Regions from separate parts of the Hydrogenophaga sp. PAMC20947 genome, predicted to be linked through region 1. Evidence: predicted binding sites of a transcription regulator. Region 1 holds the regulator's gene; each other region holds the start of a gene.
The links. The regulator FNR, encoded in region 1, switches genes on or off when oxygen is low (the NO sensors DNR and NnrR bind a similar motif). The targets are predictions, from matches to a motif close to TTGATNNNNATCAA.
Positions count from the first base shown of each region.

Region 1 (3,663 bases):
GGACGGATGGTGATGGTTTGCGTGCCCAACAGGGCCAGCCCTTGCACGGTTCCGGCCGCGAAAGCCCCCAGCAGGGCATAGCCGACCATGCGGCTCAGCTGAAAAGACCACAAGGCCCTGGTGCTGTGCACCCCAGCCGCACGCCCGATGCCCGCACAGGCAGCACCGCACATGGCCACACAATGCGGCCCGCCCACCAAACCCATGAACAGGGCCGTCACGGCCATTGATGTTTGCATGGCCCTACTCTACCCATTGCGCAGTGGCCGCAGAGGCTGAAACGACAAACCCACTCAAATGATCTTGGAAAAACGGGCCCGGTCCAGATCGACCTGGAGGTTTTTGTCGAACACCATGGCAATGGCCCGCACCAGATACCAGCCAGCGGCGGTGACCTTCACACTGCTGTCGTGAACCTCGACCAGTCCATGGGCCTGCATGTCGGCCAGCACTTCGAGCTCTCGCGCAAAGTACGCCTTGACCTTGATGAGGTGTCCGAGCTCAATCGACTCGAAGTCGAGTTCTCCCTGGCACATGATGGACATGATCACCGCCCGGCGCAGCAGATCGTCACGGGACAAGGCCAGCCCGCGCACGATGGGCAGTCGACCCTGATTCAGGGCGTCGTAGTACTCGTCCAGCGTTTTGGCATTTTGGCTGTAGGTGGCACCGATGCGCCCGATGGCCGAAACGCCGAGGGCGATCAGATCGCAATCGGGCTGTGTGCTGTACCCCTGAAAATTGCGGTGCAAGCGCCCTTGGCGTTTGGCCACGGCCAGCGCGTCGGTGGGCAGCGCGAAGTGGTCCATACCCACATACACATAGCCGCCCTCGATCAGCGCATCAAGTGAAGCGGACAACATCGACAGTTTGTCACCGGGGCTGGGAAGCTCAGCGGCCACGATGCGCCGCTGGGGTTTGAAACGGGTCGGGAGATGCGCATAGGCGTACAGCGCAATGCGATCAGGGCGCAACTCGTTGATCTGGATCAGCGTGCGCGCGAACGACTCGGGGGTTTGCAAAGGCAAGCCGTAAATGAGATCCACGTTGATCGACTCGAAGCCGATTTTTCGGGCCGCGGCCACCAGCGCAAACACCTGCTCAGCGGGCTGCACACGGTGCACCGCCTTCTGAACCGCCGGATCAAAATCCTGCACCCCGAAGCTGAGCCGGTTGAACCCGAGGCGCGCCAGCGTTTGCAGGCGCTGATCGGTCACCGTGCGCGGATCAACTTCGATCGAGTATTCCCCTCCTGGTACCAGGGTGAAATTGCGGCGGATCATGGTCATCAGGTCTTCCAGCTCCTCGTCGGAGAGGAAGGTTGGGGTGCCGCCACCCAGGTGCAGCTGCGAAACGTTGTGCCCTTTGCCGAAGTGCTCAACCTGCAGCTCCACCTCTCGGGACAGGTAGCGAAGGTACTCGGCCGCGCGCTCGTGGTGTTTGGTGATGACCTTGTTGCAGGCGCAGTAATAACAGACCGACTCGCAGAACGGAATGTGCACATACAGGCTCAAGGGCAACGCCATGGAACCTGCCCGGCGTTGTTCCAGCGCCTGGATGTAATCCGCCTCACCAAAAGCCTCTATAAAGCGGTCGGCTGTGGGGTAAGAGGTGTAACGGGGACCTGGGATATCGAACCGCTTTAGCAGTTCGTCGGGGATCGTGTGGCTCACTGACTTTTCTCCAATACTGAGCATTGAATGTGCCCCAAGACGCCAGGGCGCCCTTTGATCTTTGTCAAGCCTAGGTATGCCCCGAAAAGCTGCCCGCAAGAGAAATCCAGTGTTTCCCGGCGTTTATGGCCTGATGCACTGGCGGTGCTGTAAAGTCCCCAGTGATTACCCGGGGAAAAATATGGACGTTCAAAGCATCAAAGTCGCCTGCTCAAACTGCAATCTCCGTGAGCTGTGCCTGCCTATGGGCCTGAATCCAGAGGAGATGGACAAGATGGACAACGTCATCTCTTCTCGCCGCCGCATCAAGCGCGGCACGGCCTTGTTCAGCACGGGTGAAAAATTCACATCCCTGTACGCCGTGCGTTCTGGCTTTTTCAAGACTTGTGTGACCACGGCGGATGGGCGCGACCAGGTGACGGGTTTTCAGATGACGGGGGAAATTCTCGGGCTGGACGGCATCGTGAACGACCTTCATTCCTGCGACGCGGTTGCCCTGGAAGACGCTGAAGTTTGCGTGATGCCTTTTGACCAGATCGAAGAGCTCTCGCGCGAATTCACCACCCTGCAGCATCACATGCACAAAATCATGAGCCGCGAGATTGTGCGCGACCATGGCGTGATGCTGCTGCTGGGCAGCATGCGTGCGGAAGAGCGGCTCGCAGCCTTCCTGCTCAATTTGGTGCAGCGCTTGCACGCGCGCGGGTTCTCACAGTCCGAACTGATCCTGCGCATGACACGCGAGGAGATCGGCAGCTATCTGGGCATGAAGCTGGAAACCGTGAGCCGAACCTTTTCGAAGTTTGTTGAAGATGGCATCATTGAGGTCAAGCAGCGCTACGTTCACATCAAGGACACCGACGGATTGCGGCGCATTGTGAATCCGCAGACCTGCGGATAAAGCACCGAATCGAACCGCTCCGCCAAAAAGAAAAGCCCCCTGCAGAATTTCCCGCAGGGGGCATTTTTTTATCGAGAAGATCAAGCTCGATCACAGGTAGCATTCTTCGCACATTCACGCGGGCGATCCTGCTCAGGGACCGGGCAACGGTTGACCTCAAACGGCGACATCGCCAACAAAGTTGTCAAGGCGCTGGAGAGCATCGTAGCCATCCAAAAGATGAAAAATGCCCCTGTGTAGATGGCTTCACGCGAAAGGCTGAGGCTTTGTCCTTGCCAATGCATCTCGCTGGGATCCACAAAGGCAAAGACCAACATCTCCAACACCGCGGCCATCAAAAAAGCGGGCCACATGATCCACATCCAACGCTTTGCCTTCATGGGTCACTCTCCTGTATTGCTGTCAGAGCAATGTCTGTGCAGCGTATTCAATTTGCGGGCGGTGCGACCTGGGTGGTGGCGTGATTGCGCGCCTGGCCAGCGGGCATCATGTTGAACAAAGCCGCCTCGCGCGCTTTGCCCTCAAGGGCATGGGCCGCTTTCAGGTCGCGTTCATAGTCGTTCTTGTTCAGGACCGGATCTTGGTACTTCACCGCAATCACAGCCGTTGCAATGGCTGCGATCACAACCACCACCGGGCCACCCACCACCATCCACATGTGGGGAACACTCCACCAAGCAACGGGAGGCACAGGATCGGTTGAGTTCGAGGTCATGGGGTTCTCCTGGACATAGGACATAGGTTGCATTTCAACGGGGCACAAGGAAGGCCGCCTTTTCGGAGACTTGAGACACATCCTTGCCGGTAGAGCGGACATCAAAATGGATGGTGTGCGACCCCGTTTTTGCCGAGTTCGGTGGAATCTGAACCCGCAGCACGGCGGATCGAACCTCGGTGGGCAACACTGTGATTTCGGACTCGGACGCAATCGTTACGCCGTCCAAACCAGAAACCGTGATCACATAGGTCTGAGGCGACTCCGTGGCATTCATGACCTGCAGGCGGAACACGTTTTCAATGCGCCCTTGATCCACCATGCGTGCCAGCGCACCGCGATCCCTGATCACGTCGACTTTCAATGGCGTGCGC
Region 1 is NZ_CP039252.1:685,179-688,841, reverse strand. It holds gene E5678_RS03170 (sulfite exporter TauE/SafE family protein) at 1-239, opposite strand, end outside; gene hemN (oxygen-independent coproporphyrinogen III oxidase) at 294-1,697, opposite strand; gene fnr (fumarate/nitrate reduction transcriptional regulator Fnr) at 1,855-2,574, shown strand; gene E5678_RS22560 (hypothetical protein) at 2,655-2,954, opposite strand; gene E5678_RS03150 (FixH family protein) at 3,002-3,289, opposite strand; gene ccoG (cytochrome c oxidase accessory protein CcoG) at 3,324-3,663, opposite strand, start outside.

Region 2 (3,663 bases), 500 kb from region 1:
TCCGCCCGGTGAGGTCGCAATAGGCATGCCAACTGGCGTGGGCGATGATGGGAATCAGAACGATCAGGCCCAGCAGAGCCGTCAACATGCCCAGGCCCACCAGAACCGCGATCAGCACAGCCCAGAGAGCCATAGGCCCAGGATGTTCAGCCACGGCACGCCAACTGGCCAGCACCGCCATGCTGACGGGGACCGAGGTGTCTACCAGCATCGGCAGCGCCACCACGGTCGATGCGAACACAGGCGCCGCCAGCAAGGCACCCAACAACAGCCACACTTCGAACAAACCCACTTCGCGCACCAAAACCACCTGGCGCAGAAAATCCGCGGGTTTCTGAATCGCAACGGGTGACCACAAGGTGATCAGGCCCGCAGAGGTCAGCACCCAGCCTGTGCCGGCCAGTGCCAGCAACAAGCCAAAGGTCACCAGGCGCCGGTCACCCGATCGCCACAACATCACCACTTCCCCCACACCAGCACTGCGCCCGCCTTGGCAAGCCTTGCTGACGTGATAGAGGCCAGTTGCAAGAACAGGCGCAACAATGAGAAAGCCGGAGAAAGCACCGGCCAGCAACCAGAACTGATCACGCGCGGCCCACAGCAACAAAGCGCCAAATCCTGTCAGGAGGAAGCCATGCAACAGGCCTGGCACCGGGTTGCGCCTCAGATCGGACCAGCCCAACGCCAGCCATCGCCAAGGCGAGTGCAGGTCAATGCTGCGCAGCTGGGCGTGCGACGTAGGGGCTGGGGAAGCAGATGGATGGGACATGAAAAAGCTCGCGGCAAACACACAAGGTGCGGCGCCAAGTGCACGGTTATAGACGGTGACCACTCAGGCGGTCTTGACAAAGATCAATCTGGGTATTGTCAACCCAGGCGGGTAGACCTCAAGTGCTTGGGCATGTTCACGGGTCGGTGGCTCGCACCAAGGCCTGGGTGTAGCTGTGCTTCGGCCGGGCCAGTACGCTCAGGCAGGCGCCATATTCCACGATGTCGCCCTCTTTCATAACGGCCACCTCATGAGCCATGGCACGAATCACATCCATATCGTGGGTAATGAGCAAATAGCTGAGGCCCCGTTCGCGCTGCAGCCGCTGCAACAAGCGCAACACCTGCTGCTGCACGGTGACATCCAGCGCGCTGGTTGGTTCGTCCAGCACCAGCAACTTCGGCTCAACGATCAGCGCCCGTGCAATGGCCAAGCGCTGCCGCTGGCCACCTGAAAATTCATGCGGGTAGCGTTGCAGCCAGTCGCCGGCTTGCGTCGGGTCGGTCACCAACCCCACCTCAGCCAGCATCTGCTCCACCCGCTCGCGCCGCTCGGCAGCCGACAGTTCAGGGGCATGCACTGTGAGCCCTTCTCCAACGATTTGCTCGACAGTCATGCGGGGTGAGAGCGAAGAAAACGGATCCTGAAACACCACCTGTATGCGCTGGCGCAACGATTTGCTTCTTCCCTGTTTCTCGGCTTGCCTCCAGTCGGTCCCATCCACCTGCAGTTCACCCTCAAAGGGCAGCAAGCCCAAGGCCGCCAACGCCAACGTGGATTTGCCCGATCCCGATTCGCCGACTACCCCCAGCGTTCGACCTTGAGCAATGGCCAGGTTCGCGCCCTTGACCGCAACAAACGCGCCCTTCTTGAACCACCCACGAAGACCCGGCAGCGGCACTGGATAGCTCACCTGCAACCCTTGCGTGCGCAACGCAGGCCTCTCGCCTTGGACCACGGGCGTCTCGACGACATCGCGTTGCGGGCGGCTGGCCAACAGCCGCTGTGTGTAGGCATGGGTCGGCGCTTCAAACACCGCGCGCACGTTGCCTTGCTCCACAAGGCGCCCTTGCTCCATCACGGCCACGCGATCGGCGAACCGGCTCACCAGATTCAGATCGTGCGTAATCAGCAAGACCGCCATGCCGTGTTGGCGCTGCAGATCGCTCAGCAAATCCAGTATTTGCCCGCGCAAGCTCACATCCAGCGCCGTTGTCGGTTCATCGGCCAGTAAAAGCTTGGGCGCGCTGGCCAGCGCCATGGCGATCATGGCGCGCTGGCGTTGGCCTCCGCTGAGTTGATGCGGGAAAGCGTTGGCGCGCCTGGCGGGCTCGGGAATGCCCGTGGCAGCCAGCAACTCCACCACGCCGGCCGATGCCTGTTTGCCCGACAATCCCTTTTTCAGCTGCAGTATTTCCCCGATTTGGCTGCCCACGCTGTAGAGCGGGTTCAACGCTGTCATGGGCTCCTGAAAGATGATGGCCACCTCATCGCCGCGCACGGCGCGCAGCTCAGGTTCGCTCAAGCTGAGCAGATCGCGCCCGTTCAGCCGGGCCGTGCCACTGACTTGTGCGTTATGAACCAGCCGCAACAGCGACAAGGCCGACACCGTTTTTCCCGAGCCCGACTCGCCTACCAGCGCCAGCTTTTCACCGGGAGCAATGTGAAAATCGATACCGTGCACCACATCGCGCCCGCCAAAGCCCACGCGCAGATTGCGAACGCTCAGCAAAGCATCTTGGGGCGGGCTGGACGTCTCGACCTCACCGCTGGGCCGCCCCAAGGTGTGGCCAGCCTCCTCGGGGGGTGGCGAACCTCGCGCAGCGGGGAACCTGGTGGCCGTCATTGATCGGCCTTTCGAGGATCCAGCGCATCGCGCAGCGCGTCACCCATGAAAGTCAGCAGCAGCAAGGTGGTGACCAGGACCAAAAAGGTAAACAACGAAATCCACCAGGCATCGATGTTGTTTTTACCTTGGCTCAACAACTCGCCCAGAGAAGGCGTACCCGGTGGCACACCGAGGCCGAGAAAGTCCAGTGACGTGAGTGCGAGGATGGCCCCACTCATTCGAAAGGGCAAAAAAGTGACCACGGGCGTCAAACTGTTGGGCAGCACATGGCGCCAGATGATTTGGCCGTTGGACAAGCCCAGCGCCCGCGCCGCGCGAACGTAGTCCAGCTGCCGGTTCCGCAAAAACTCGGCGCGCACGTAATCCGACAAGCCCATCCAGCCAAACAGGCTAAGCAAGACCAGCAGCAACGGCAGGCTGGGTGAAAAAATCGCAGCAAAAATGATCAACAAATAGAGCTCGGGCATCGAGCCCCAGATCTCAATGAAGCGTTGAAACACCAAATCGATCTTGCCGCCGAAGAATCCCTGGATGGCGCCTGTGATGACGCCAATCAGGGTGCCGACCGCCGTCAAGGCCAGCGCAAACAGCACGCTCACCCTGAAGCCGTAGAGCAGCTGAGCCAGCATGTCTCGACCTTGGGAGTCCGTACCCAGCCAGTTATCCACGGTTGGACCCGCCGGGTTGGGTGACTTGGCGAAGTAATTGACCGTTTTAGCGCCGTAGGTATTGAGCGTGTAAAGCGCCCAGTTGCCGTCTTGTGACAAGCGCTTTTGAATGAACGGGTCCAGGTAGTCGGTCGCCGTGTCGAAGTCACCACCGAACACCGTCTCTGGATAATCGCGCACCATCGGCAGGTAGGTTTCCCCTTCGTAGCGCACGATCAAAGGCCGATCGTTGGAAATCAACTCGGCAAACAAGCTGATCACCACCAGTGAAACGAAGGCAATCAGGCTCCAGTAGCCCAGGCGATTGCGCTTGAAACGTTGCCAAGCCCGACCAGCGGGGCTGCGAGAAACTGCTGCGTCCGTCATGCCCGACCGCT
Region 2 is NZ_CP039252.1:1,181,682-1,185,344, reverse strand. It holds gene E5678_RS05335 (DUF2189 domain-containing protein) at 1-769, opposite strand, end outside; gene E5678_RS05330 (dipeptide ABC transporter ATP-binding protein) at 906-2,615, opposite strand; gene E5678_RS05325 (ABC transporter permease) at 2,612-3,652, opposite strand.
Region 2: E5678_RS05335 (DUF2189 domain-containing protein) is a predicted target of FNR. The motif match lies at 843-856, and genes of this name have one in related genera.

Region 3 (3,663 bases), 680 kb from region 1:
ATCCCGAGATCGAGTGCGACGGTGAACTGCATGGCGATGCCGCGCTACAGCCTGAAATCCGCACCAGCTACAACGCAGACTCCACGCTGTCCGGTTCGGCCAACCTGCTGATCTGCCCCAACCTCGACGCCGCCAACATCCTGTACAACGTGCTCAAGACCACCACCAGCGGTGGCGTGACCGTGGGCCCCATCCTCATGGGCGGCGCCGGCACCGCCTACATCCTGACGCCTGCGGCCACCGTGCGGCGGGTGCTCAACATGACAGCCCTGGCCGCCGCCAGCCAATGCCTCTGATCCGCCTGCCACGGCCGATCACCACAGAAATGGGACGCTTTGGCGTCCCATTTTTTTTCGCCCGATCAGCCGCTGAAAGGTTTCTGAAACCGCGACTGGGCCCCACGCATACAGGGTAAGTCCCCATGCCTCAGCTTCACTTGGTACACATAATGTGTATACAATTTTTTGATCAAGCGGCCCCGCGTGCGGCCCGTTCCATCCAAAAACCTGCCCACCATCCACCCCAAGCCCGGCGAATGAGGAAAGATCCATGACCACCACTGCGGTTCACCCGGTAGACGAACGTCTGCCCACCGGCAAGCTCACAGCCCTGGGCCTGCAGCATGTTTTGGTGATGTATGCGGGCGCCGTTGCGGTCCCATTGATCGTCGGGCGGGCCCTCAAGCTCAGTCCTGAGCAAGTGGCGATGCTGATTTCGGCCGACCTGTTTTGCTGCGGTCTGGTCACCTTGATCCAGTCGTTGGGGGCCACCCAGTGGTTCGGCATCAAGCTGCCCGTGATGATGGGGGTGACCTTTGCCTCTGTTGCGCCGATGGTGGCCATGGCCAACAGCAACCCAGGTGTGCAGGGCGCAGGGCTGATCTTCGGCTCCATCATTGGCGCGGGCGTGATCTCCATCCTGATCGCCCCCATCGTCAGCCGCATGCTGCGTTATTTCCCGCCGGTGGTCACCGGCACCATCATTGCGGTGATCGGCATCAGCCTGATGCGGGTGGGCATCAACTGGATTTTTGGCAACCCTTTCGGCCCGACAGCGCCCAGCATTGTCAGCCCTGAAAATGCAGCCTGGCTCGAGGCCGTCAAACAGGCCGCCGCCAGTGGCGCGGTGCCGGAAATGCCCAAGGGCTTGAATATCGTGGGTTCGGTACCCAACCCGAAATACGCCCAGCTGCCCCACATCGGCATTGCCGCCATCGTGCTCACCTCCATCTTGCTGATCGCCAAATTTGCCCGAGGTTTCATTGCCAATATTTCGGTCTTGCTCGGCATCATCATCGGTGGCGCAGTCGCCACTGCGGCCGGCCTCATGACCTTCGAGAAAGTGGGCAAGGCCAACTGGTTTGATCTGGTGCTGCCGTTCGAAATCGCGGCCCCCATTTTTGACCCCATCCTCATCGTCACCATGAGTCTGGTGATGATCGTGGTGATGATCGAATCCACTGGCATGTTTCTGGCCCTCGGTGACATGACCGGTAAAAAAATTGATCAGAAGATGCTTTCAGCCGGCCTGCGCACCGACGGCCTGGGCACGCTGATCGGCGGCATCTTCAACACCTTCCCCTACACCAGCTTTTCACAAAACGTTGGCCTGGTCGGTGTGACTGGTGTCAAAAGCCGTTTTGTCTGCGTGGCCGGCGGCATCATCCTGATCATTCTCGGTCTGCTGCCCAAAATGGCCGCGCTGGTGGAGTCGTTGCCCACGTTTGTGCTGGGCGGAGCCGGTCTGGTGATGTTTGGCATGGTGGCCGCCACCGGTATCCGCATCCTGGCCAATGTGGACTTCAAGAGCAACCGCAACAACCTGTTCATCGTGGCCATCTCCATCGGGATCGGCATGATTCCGCTGATCGCGCCCAATTTCAAACAGTGGATGCCCCACGCCGTGCATCCCTTGATCGAATCCGGCATCTTGCTGGCGTCGATGGCTGCGGTGTTGCTCAACCTCTTCTTCAATGGAAGCAAAGGCGATACCTCGGCGGCGGTCGACGCGGCCAAGCAGTCGGACGCCCACTGAGCGCACAGCACACCAACCTGCGCGCCCATGAATGAGCCCTTCCAGCGCCTGAGGCACTGGAAGGGCTCAGGGTTTTGGGAGAACCGGTGTTTTGCGCTGTGCGCTCAGCGCACGCTGAAATCGATCACGATGACACCGGGCTCACGCTGTTGGTAGACAACACCGATGCGATCGCCATAACGTTGTTCGAGCTGGGCCAGCAAGGGCAACGGGTCGTGGTCGTTCGAAAATCGCATGGTTTCACCAGGTTGCAGCGAGTCCAGCGCACCAAAAATGGCGGCGTGGCGAAAACGCTTGGCCACGCCACGGGCGTCGAACGGATAGATGGCCTCGGGCTGAAGATGCAAATGGGGTTGGGACATGGCGTTTCCTTGAGGTAGATGAAGAGGCGGTGTGGGCGAACTGGGAAATCAGCGGTCTTGATTTGTCACTCTGACCATGGGTTTTGATTTGGGTTTGACGTTGATCCCGTCAGGCGCCTGGCGGCGGCTCACCGGGGACGCGACCCGGGACTGCGCCATGCCGTCGGCTTGCACACCGCCAAAGGGGGCCCCGGACGGTAGCGGCGCGGTCAGCTCAGCCAGCGTCATGCCGTCGAGCTCCTTGAGATACGCCTTCAGCGCATCACTGAACAGGCCCTTCAAACGGCACGAAGGGCTCATTGCATTGGTTGGTTTCGGGATCAAAACACTCAACGAGCCGAAAGTCGGTCTCAGACGCCCGCACCACATCGCCCACGCGGATCTGGCCCGCGTCTTTCATCAACCGCAGGCCACCGCCCCGGCCCCGTGTGGTTTCCAGAATGCCCTGCCGCGCCAGATCGTTGACGATCTTCATCAGGTGGTTCTTCGAGACCCGGTGGTGATCCGCGAGTTCGCCAATCGTGACCAGCTGCTGAGGCCGGGCCGCGCAGTACATCAGCACACGCAAGGTGTAGTCGGTGTATTCGGCAAGACGCATATAAAACCCTTTAAAGATGTATGCAGTGTATTGCTTTTGCGTTGTAGAAACTTTAACATGCATCAAACATACTTCATTAACGAATACCACGGCGACTCACAGAGCGCCGCCTGTCCGACAACACCATGTCCCGCACTTCCTTGCCGATCGCCGGCCACGCCATAGCACCTGTCCAGCCCGCCACCACGGCGCCTGGCTGGCCTGTTCTGCGCCTGGGTTTTCGCCCTTTCTATCTGGCGGCCGCCTCGTTCGCGCTGCCGGCCATCCCGCTGTGGGTGGCGCTCTTCCTGGGCCAGTGGAACCTCACGATGGCGCTGCCGACACTGCTCTGGCACGCGCATGAAATGCTGTTCGGCTTCGCCATCGCAGTCATCCTGGGGTTCCTGTTGACCGCGGTGAAAGCCTGGACCGGTCTGGCCACGCCCCGTGGTGCATCCCTGGGTGCACTGGCCCTTCTGTGGCTCGCGGCCCGAGTGGCTGCGGTGACCGGGCCGTATGCGCTCTACGCTGTGCTGGATCTGTTGCTGCTGCTGCTGGTGGCCGCGGTGCTCACCACCTTGCTGTTGCGCGCCCGCAACCGGCGCAACCTGCCCCTGGCTGCGATGCTGATGTTGCTTGCGCTGGCCAACGGGGCTTTCCACCTTGCCATGATCGGCACCCTGGAGATCT
Region 3 is NZ_CP039252.1:333-3,995, reverse strand. It holds gene E5678_RS00025 (NADP-dependent malic enzyme) at 1-296, shown strand, start outside; gene E5678_RS00020 (nucleobase:cation symporter-2 family protein) at 550-2,034, shown strand; gene E5678_RS00015 (DUF2249 domain-containing protein) at 2,139-2,396, opposite strand; partial or broken gene E5678_RS00010 (Rrf2 family transcriptional regulator) at 2,607-2,994, opposite strand.
Region 3: E5678_RS00015 (DUF2249 domain-containing protein) is a predicted target of FNR. The motif match lies at 2,406-2,419, and genes of this name have one in related genera.

Region 4 (3,663 bases), 820 kb from region 1:
GAGCCCACGGCCGAATCACCCCGCCTGGCCCTGTGTTACCTGTGTGCCCGCCTCGGCGAGCGGCTGGCCACAGGCCAAATGACCACGCTCCAGGGCTACGACCCCTTCCTGGATGTGGGCCCCGACACCTTCTACCTCAATCAACACCTGCGCAACCCGATGCTGCGCCAGCTGCCCGCCGCCTTGGCTTCGGCCGAAGTGCAGGAAGCCCTGGCGCAAATGATGGGCGGAGCGGCCAAAACGGCCTGAAAAATGCCTGGACAGGTCCTGAGCACGCCCCAGGCCCTGAACGGGCCCTGGTCCAACCCGCCTATTCGTCGACCTCTATGGTTTCGTATTCGATACCCCCGAGGAACGAAAACGCAACGTTGTAGACCAGGCAGCCAATGGCCACGCTGAGGTAACCCATCACCAGGTAGATGACGGGAAAGAACAGCAGCAGCCATGTGGGCATTCCATTGCTCTGCCCCATGGGCATGGCGCTGAAGGCAATCGACATCGGGATGACGAAGAGCAGTGAGCCCAACGCGCAGATGACGCCAAACACCTTGCCGTTTTGATGCGGTGACAGCCGCTTGATTTGTTGCTTCATGTGCTCTCTCGTTCCGTTGTTGTGCGGGTTCTCGAAACCCTTGCGCCCCGCCCCCTGTGCATCAAGCGCCGGAGCGGTTCCAAGCCTGCAACGGCATGATAGACCGGAGGCTGCGGCGCTCACCCTGATCGCAGCGTGCGCCGGGAAGCGGGAAACCCCATGAGCCGCCGTTGGCGGTGTCGCAAGGGTTCAACGGCGCAGCGTCTCAGGGCGCTGCGCCGAAGTCGTTTTGGCCTTCGCTGGGTTGCACGGCCCAGTAAATCAGCACCAAGATGCCGATACCGGTCAGGCTCAGCAATTGCCACCACCCGCTTCGACCCACGTCGTGCAGGCGGCGGGTACCGACTGCAATGCCGGGCAACAGCACCGCCAGAGAAAAGATGCCACTCAGTTGCTCACTCACGATCGACAAACCGATCGATGCCAGCACCACAAACAGCAGCCAGTACCAGTACTCCGACCGAGCCGCCCGACCTGAGAAACCCACGTAGTTGGAAAAACCGCTCTTGATCGCGTCCACAAAAGTCATCACCACTCCCTTAATTTGAAAAAACGACGAATCATAGGCCACGGTATGTGACACGGCATGCGGCGCAGCACCTTGACCCCGATCAAAGCCACGCCCCCACTTCACGCTACAGTTGACGCCCATGGAACACGCACCCACCTCCCCAACGAAGGCCAACCTGAGCGACGGGCTCGTCTGGAACCCAAAGCTTGAGACCGGTGACGCCCGCATGGACGACACCCACGAAGAGTTCACGATCCAGCTCAACCAGCTGCTGGCCACGCCGCAAGACCAGCAACTGCCGCTGTATCAAGAGTTCCTCGAACACACGATCGACCACTTTGCCCAGGAAGAGCGCTGGATGCTGGCCACAGGCTTCGAGCCCGACAACTGCCACGCATCGCACCACGCCACCATTCTGGAGACCATGCGCGCGGTGATCCCCCATTTTCAGAACGACGACCCGGAAATCATCACCCGCCTGGCCGAGGCCCTGGTGGAGTGGTTTCCACAACACGCCGCCAGCATGGACGCCGGTCTGGCCCAGCACCTGAAAAACGTGGGTTTCGATTCGCGTACCGAAACCCTGGCCGATCCGGCCAAGGTGCGCCCCGCTTCCATGTCGGGCTGCGGCAGCGTCAGCTGCAGCTGACACCAGCCACGCCCATCAGGCCAACCACGCCAGCGCCATGCTGTAAACCACCCCAGCGCGGGGTGGTTGTTTTTGTGCATGCACCCCGCCAGCAAGGGCCGTTCGACCGTATAAACAGGCGGTGAACAAAAAACTATTTGTAACCATTGCTGTTGCGGCCGCGGTGTACTTCGGGCTGGGTCAGCGTTTCGCGCCCCCTCCAGAAACACCACCCGCTGCCAGCAGCAGCGCCCGCCAGAGCGTCCTTCACAACGCCATCGCCGAGAAACGCAGTGGCGTGCAGGTGGTCGGCCAGGGCACGGTGTTCAAACTGCTGAAAGACGACTACAAAGGCAGCCGGCACCAGCGCTTTCTGATCGAGCTGCCCGGCGGTGCGACCCTGCTCGTGGCCCACAACATCGATCTCGCGCCGCGCCTGAATCAGCTCAACACCGGTGACACCGTGTCCTTCAACGGCGTCTACGAGTGGAACGCCCAAGGTGGTGTCATCCACTGGACCCACCACGACCCGGCCGGCCGCCACGAAGGGGGCTGGCTGAAGCACAACGGCCAGACCTACGAATAAGCCCGTCGTTGAACCGCGTTGCCCAGGCGTCTGCCCTGGACCCGGCTTTGCACCATCAGGCAGCGCAACCCTCCAAGCTGGTGCGTTTTTTGCTTGCTTCTGGTGCAATGCGTCACTCAGACCCTGTTTTGGCGCTTTTTTCACACCAAAATAGATCATTCCGCACGGAGACTTCTTATGGACGCACTACAACAGGGCGCAAACGCTCTCTTCATTCTGTTGGGCGGCATCATGGTGCTGGCCATGCACGCCGGCTTTGCCTTTCTGGAACTGGGCACGGTTCGCAAGAAAAACCAGGTCAACGCCCTGATCAAGATCCTGGTGGACTTCTCGGTCTCGACCATCGTCTACTTTCTGGTGGGCTACGGCGTGGCCTACGGCACCCACTTTTTTGTTGGCGCCGAGCAGCTGGCTGAGAAAAACGGCTACGAGCTGGTGAAGTTTTTCTTCTTGCTCACCTTCGCCGCCGCCATTCCCGCCATCATCTCGGGCGGCATCGCCGAACGCGCCAAATTCTGGCCCCAACTGATCGCCACCGCCGTGATCGTGGGCCTTGTGTATCCCTTCTTTGAAGGCATCGCCTGGAACGGCCACTTCGGCATACAGGCCTGGATCGAGGCCACCACGGGCGCCAGCTTCCACGATTTCGCCGGCTCGGTGGTCGTGCATGCCGTGGGTGGCTGGATCGCCCTGCCCGCCGTGATCTTGCTGGGCGCACGCTCCAACCGCTACCGCAAAGACGGCGGCATGTCGGCCCACCCGCCTTCGAGCATTCCTTTTCTGGCGCTGGGCGCGTGGATTCTGTGCATTGGCTGGTTTGGCTTCAACGTGATGAGCGCCCAGACGCTGGACAAGATCTCGGGCCTGGTCGCCGTGAACTCGCTCATGGCCATGGTGGGCGGCACGCTGGCGGCCCTGCTCGCCGGCAAGAACGACCCCGGCTTCGTGCACAACGGCCCGCTGGCGGGCCTGGTGGCCGTGTGTGCCGGCTCCGATGTGATGCACCCGATTGGGGCCCTGGGCGTGGGCGCCATCGCCGGCGGCCTGTTTGTGTGGATGTTCACGCTCACGCAAAACCGCTGGAAGATCGACGATGTGTTGGGCGTCTGGCCGCTGCACGGCCTGTGCGGCACCTGGGGCGGCATCGCAGCGGGCATCTTTGGGCAACATGCCCTGGGCGGCCTGGGCGGTGTGAGCTTCATGGCCCAACTCATCGGCACCGCCATGGGCGTGGGCTGGGCTTTGCTGGGCGGCTTTGTGGTTTACGGCGTGCTCAGGACCACGATCGGCATCCGCCTGACGCAAGAAGAAGAATACGACGGCGCCGACCTCACCACCCACCGCAT
Region 4 is NZ_CP039252.1:4,711,960-4,715,622, reverse strand. It holds gene E5678_RS21550 (HDOD domain-containing protein) at 1-249, shown strand, start outside; gene E5678_RS21545 (hypothetical protein) at 311-592, opposite strand; gene E5678_RS21540 (DUF805 domain-containing protein) at 798-1,121, opposite strand; gene E5678_RS21535 (hemerythrin domain-containing protein) at 1,243-1,752, shown strand; gene E5678_RS21530 (DUF3465 domain-containing protein) at 1,874-2,317, shown strand; gene E5678_RS21525 (ammonium transporter) at 2,495-3,663, shown strand, end outside.
Region 4: E5678_RS21535 (hemerythrin domain-containing protein) is a predicted target of FNR. The motif match lies at 1,194-1,207, and genes of this name have one in related genera.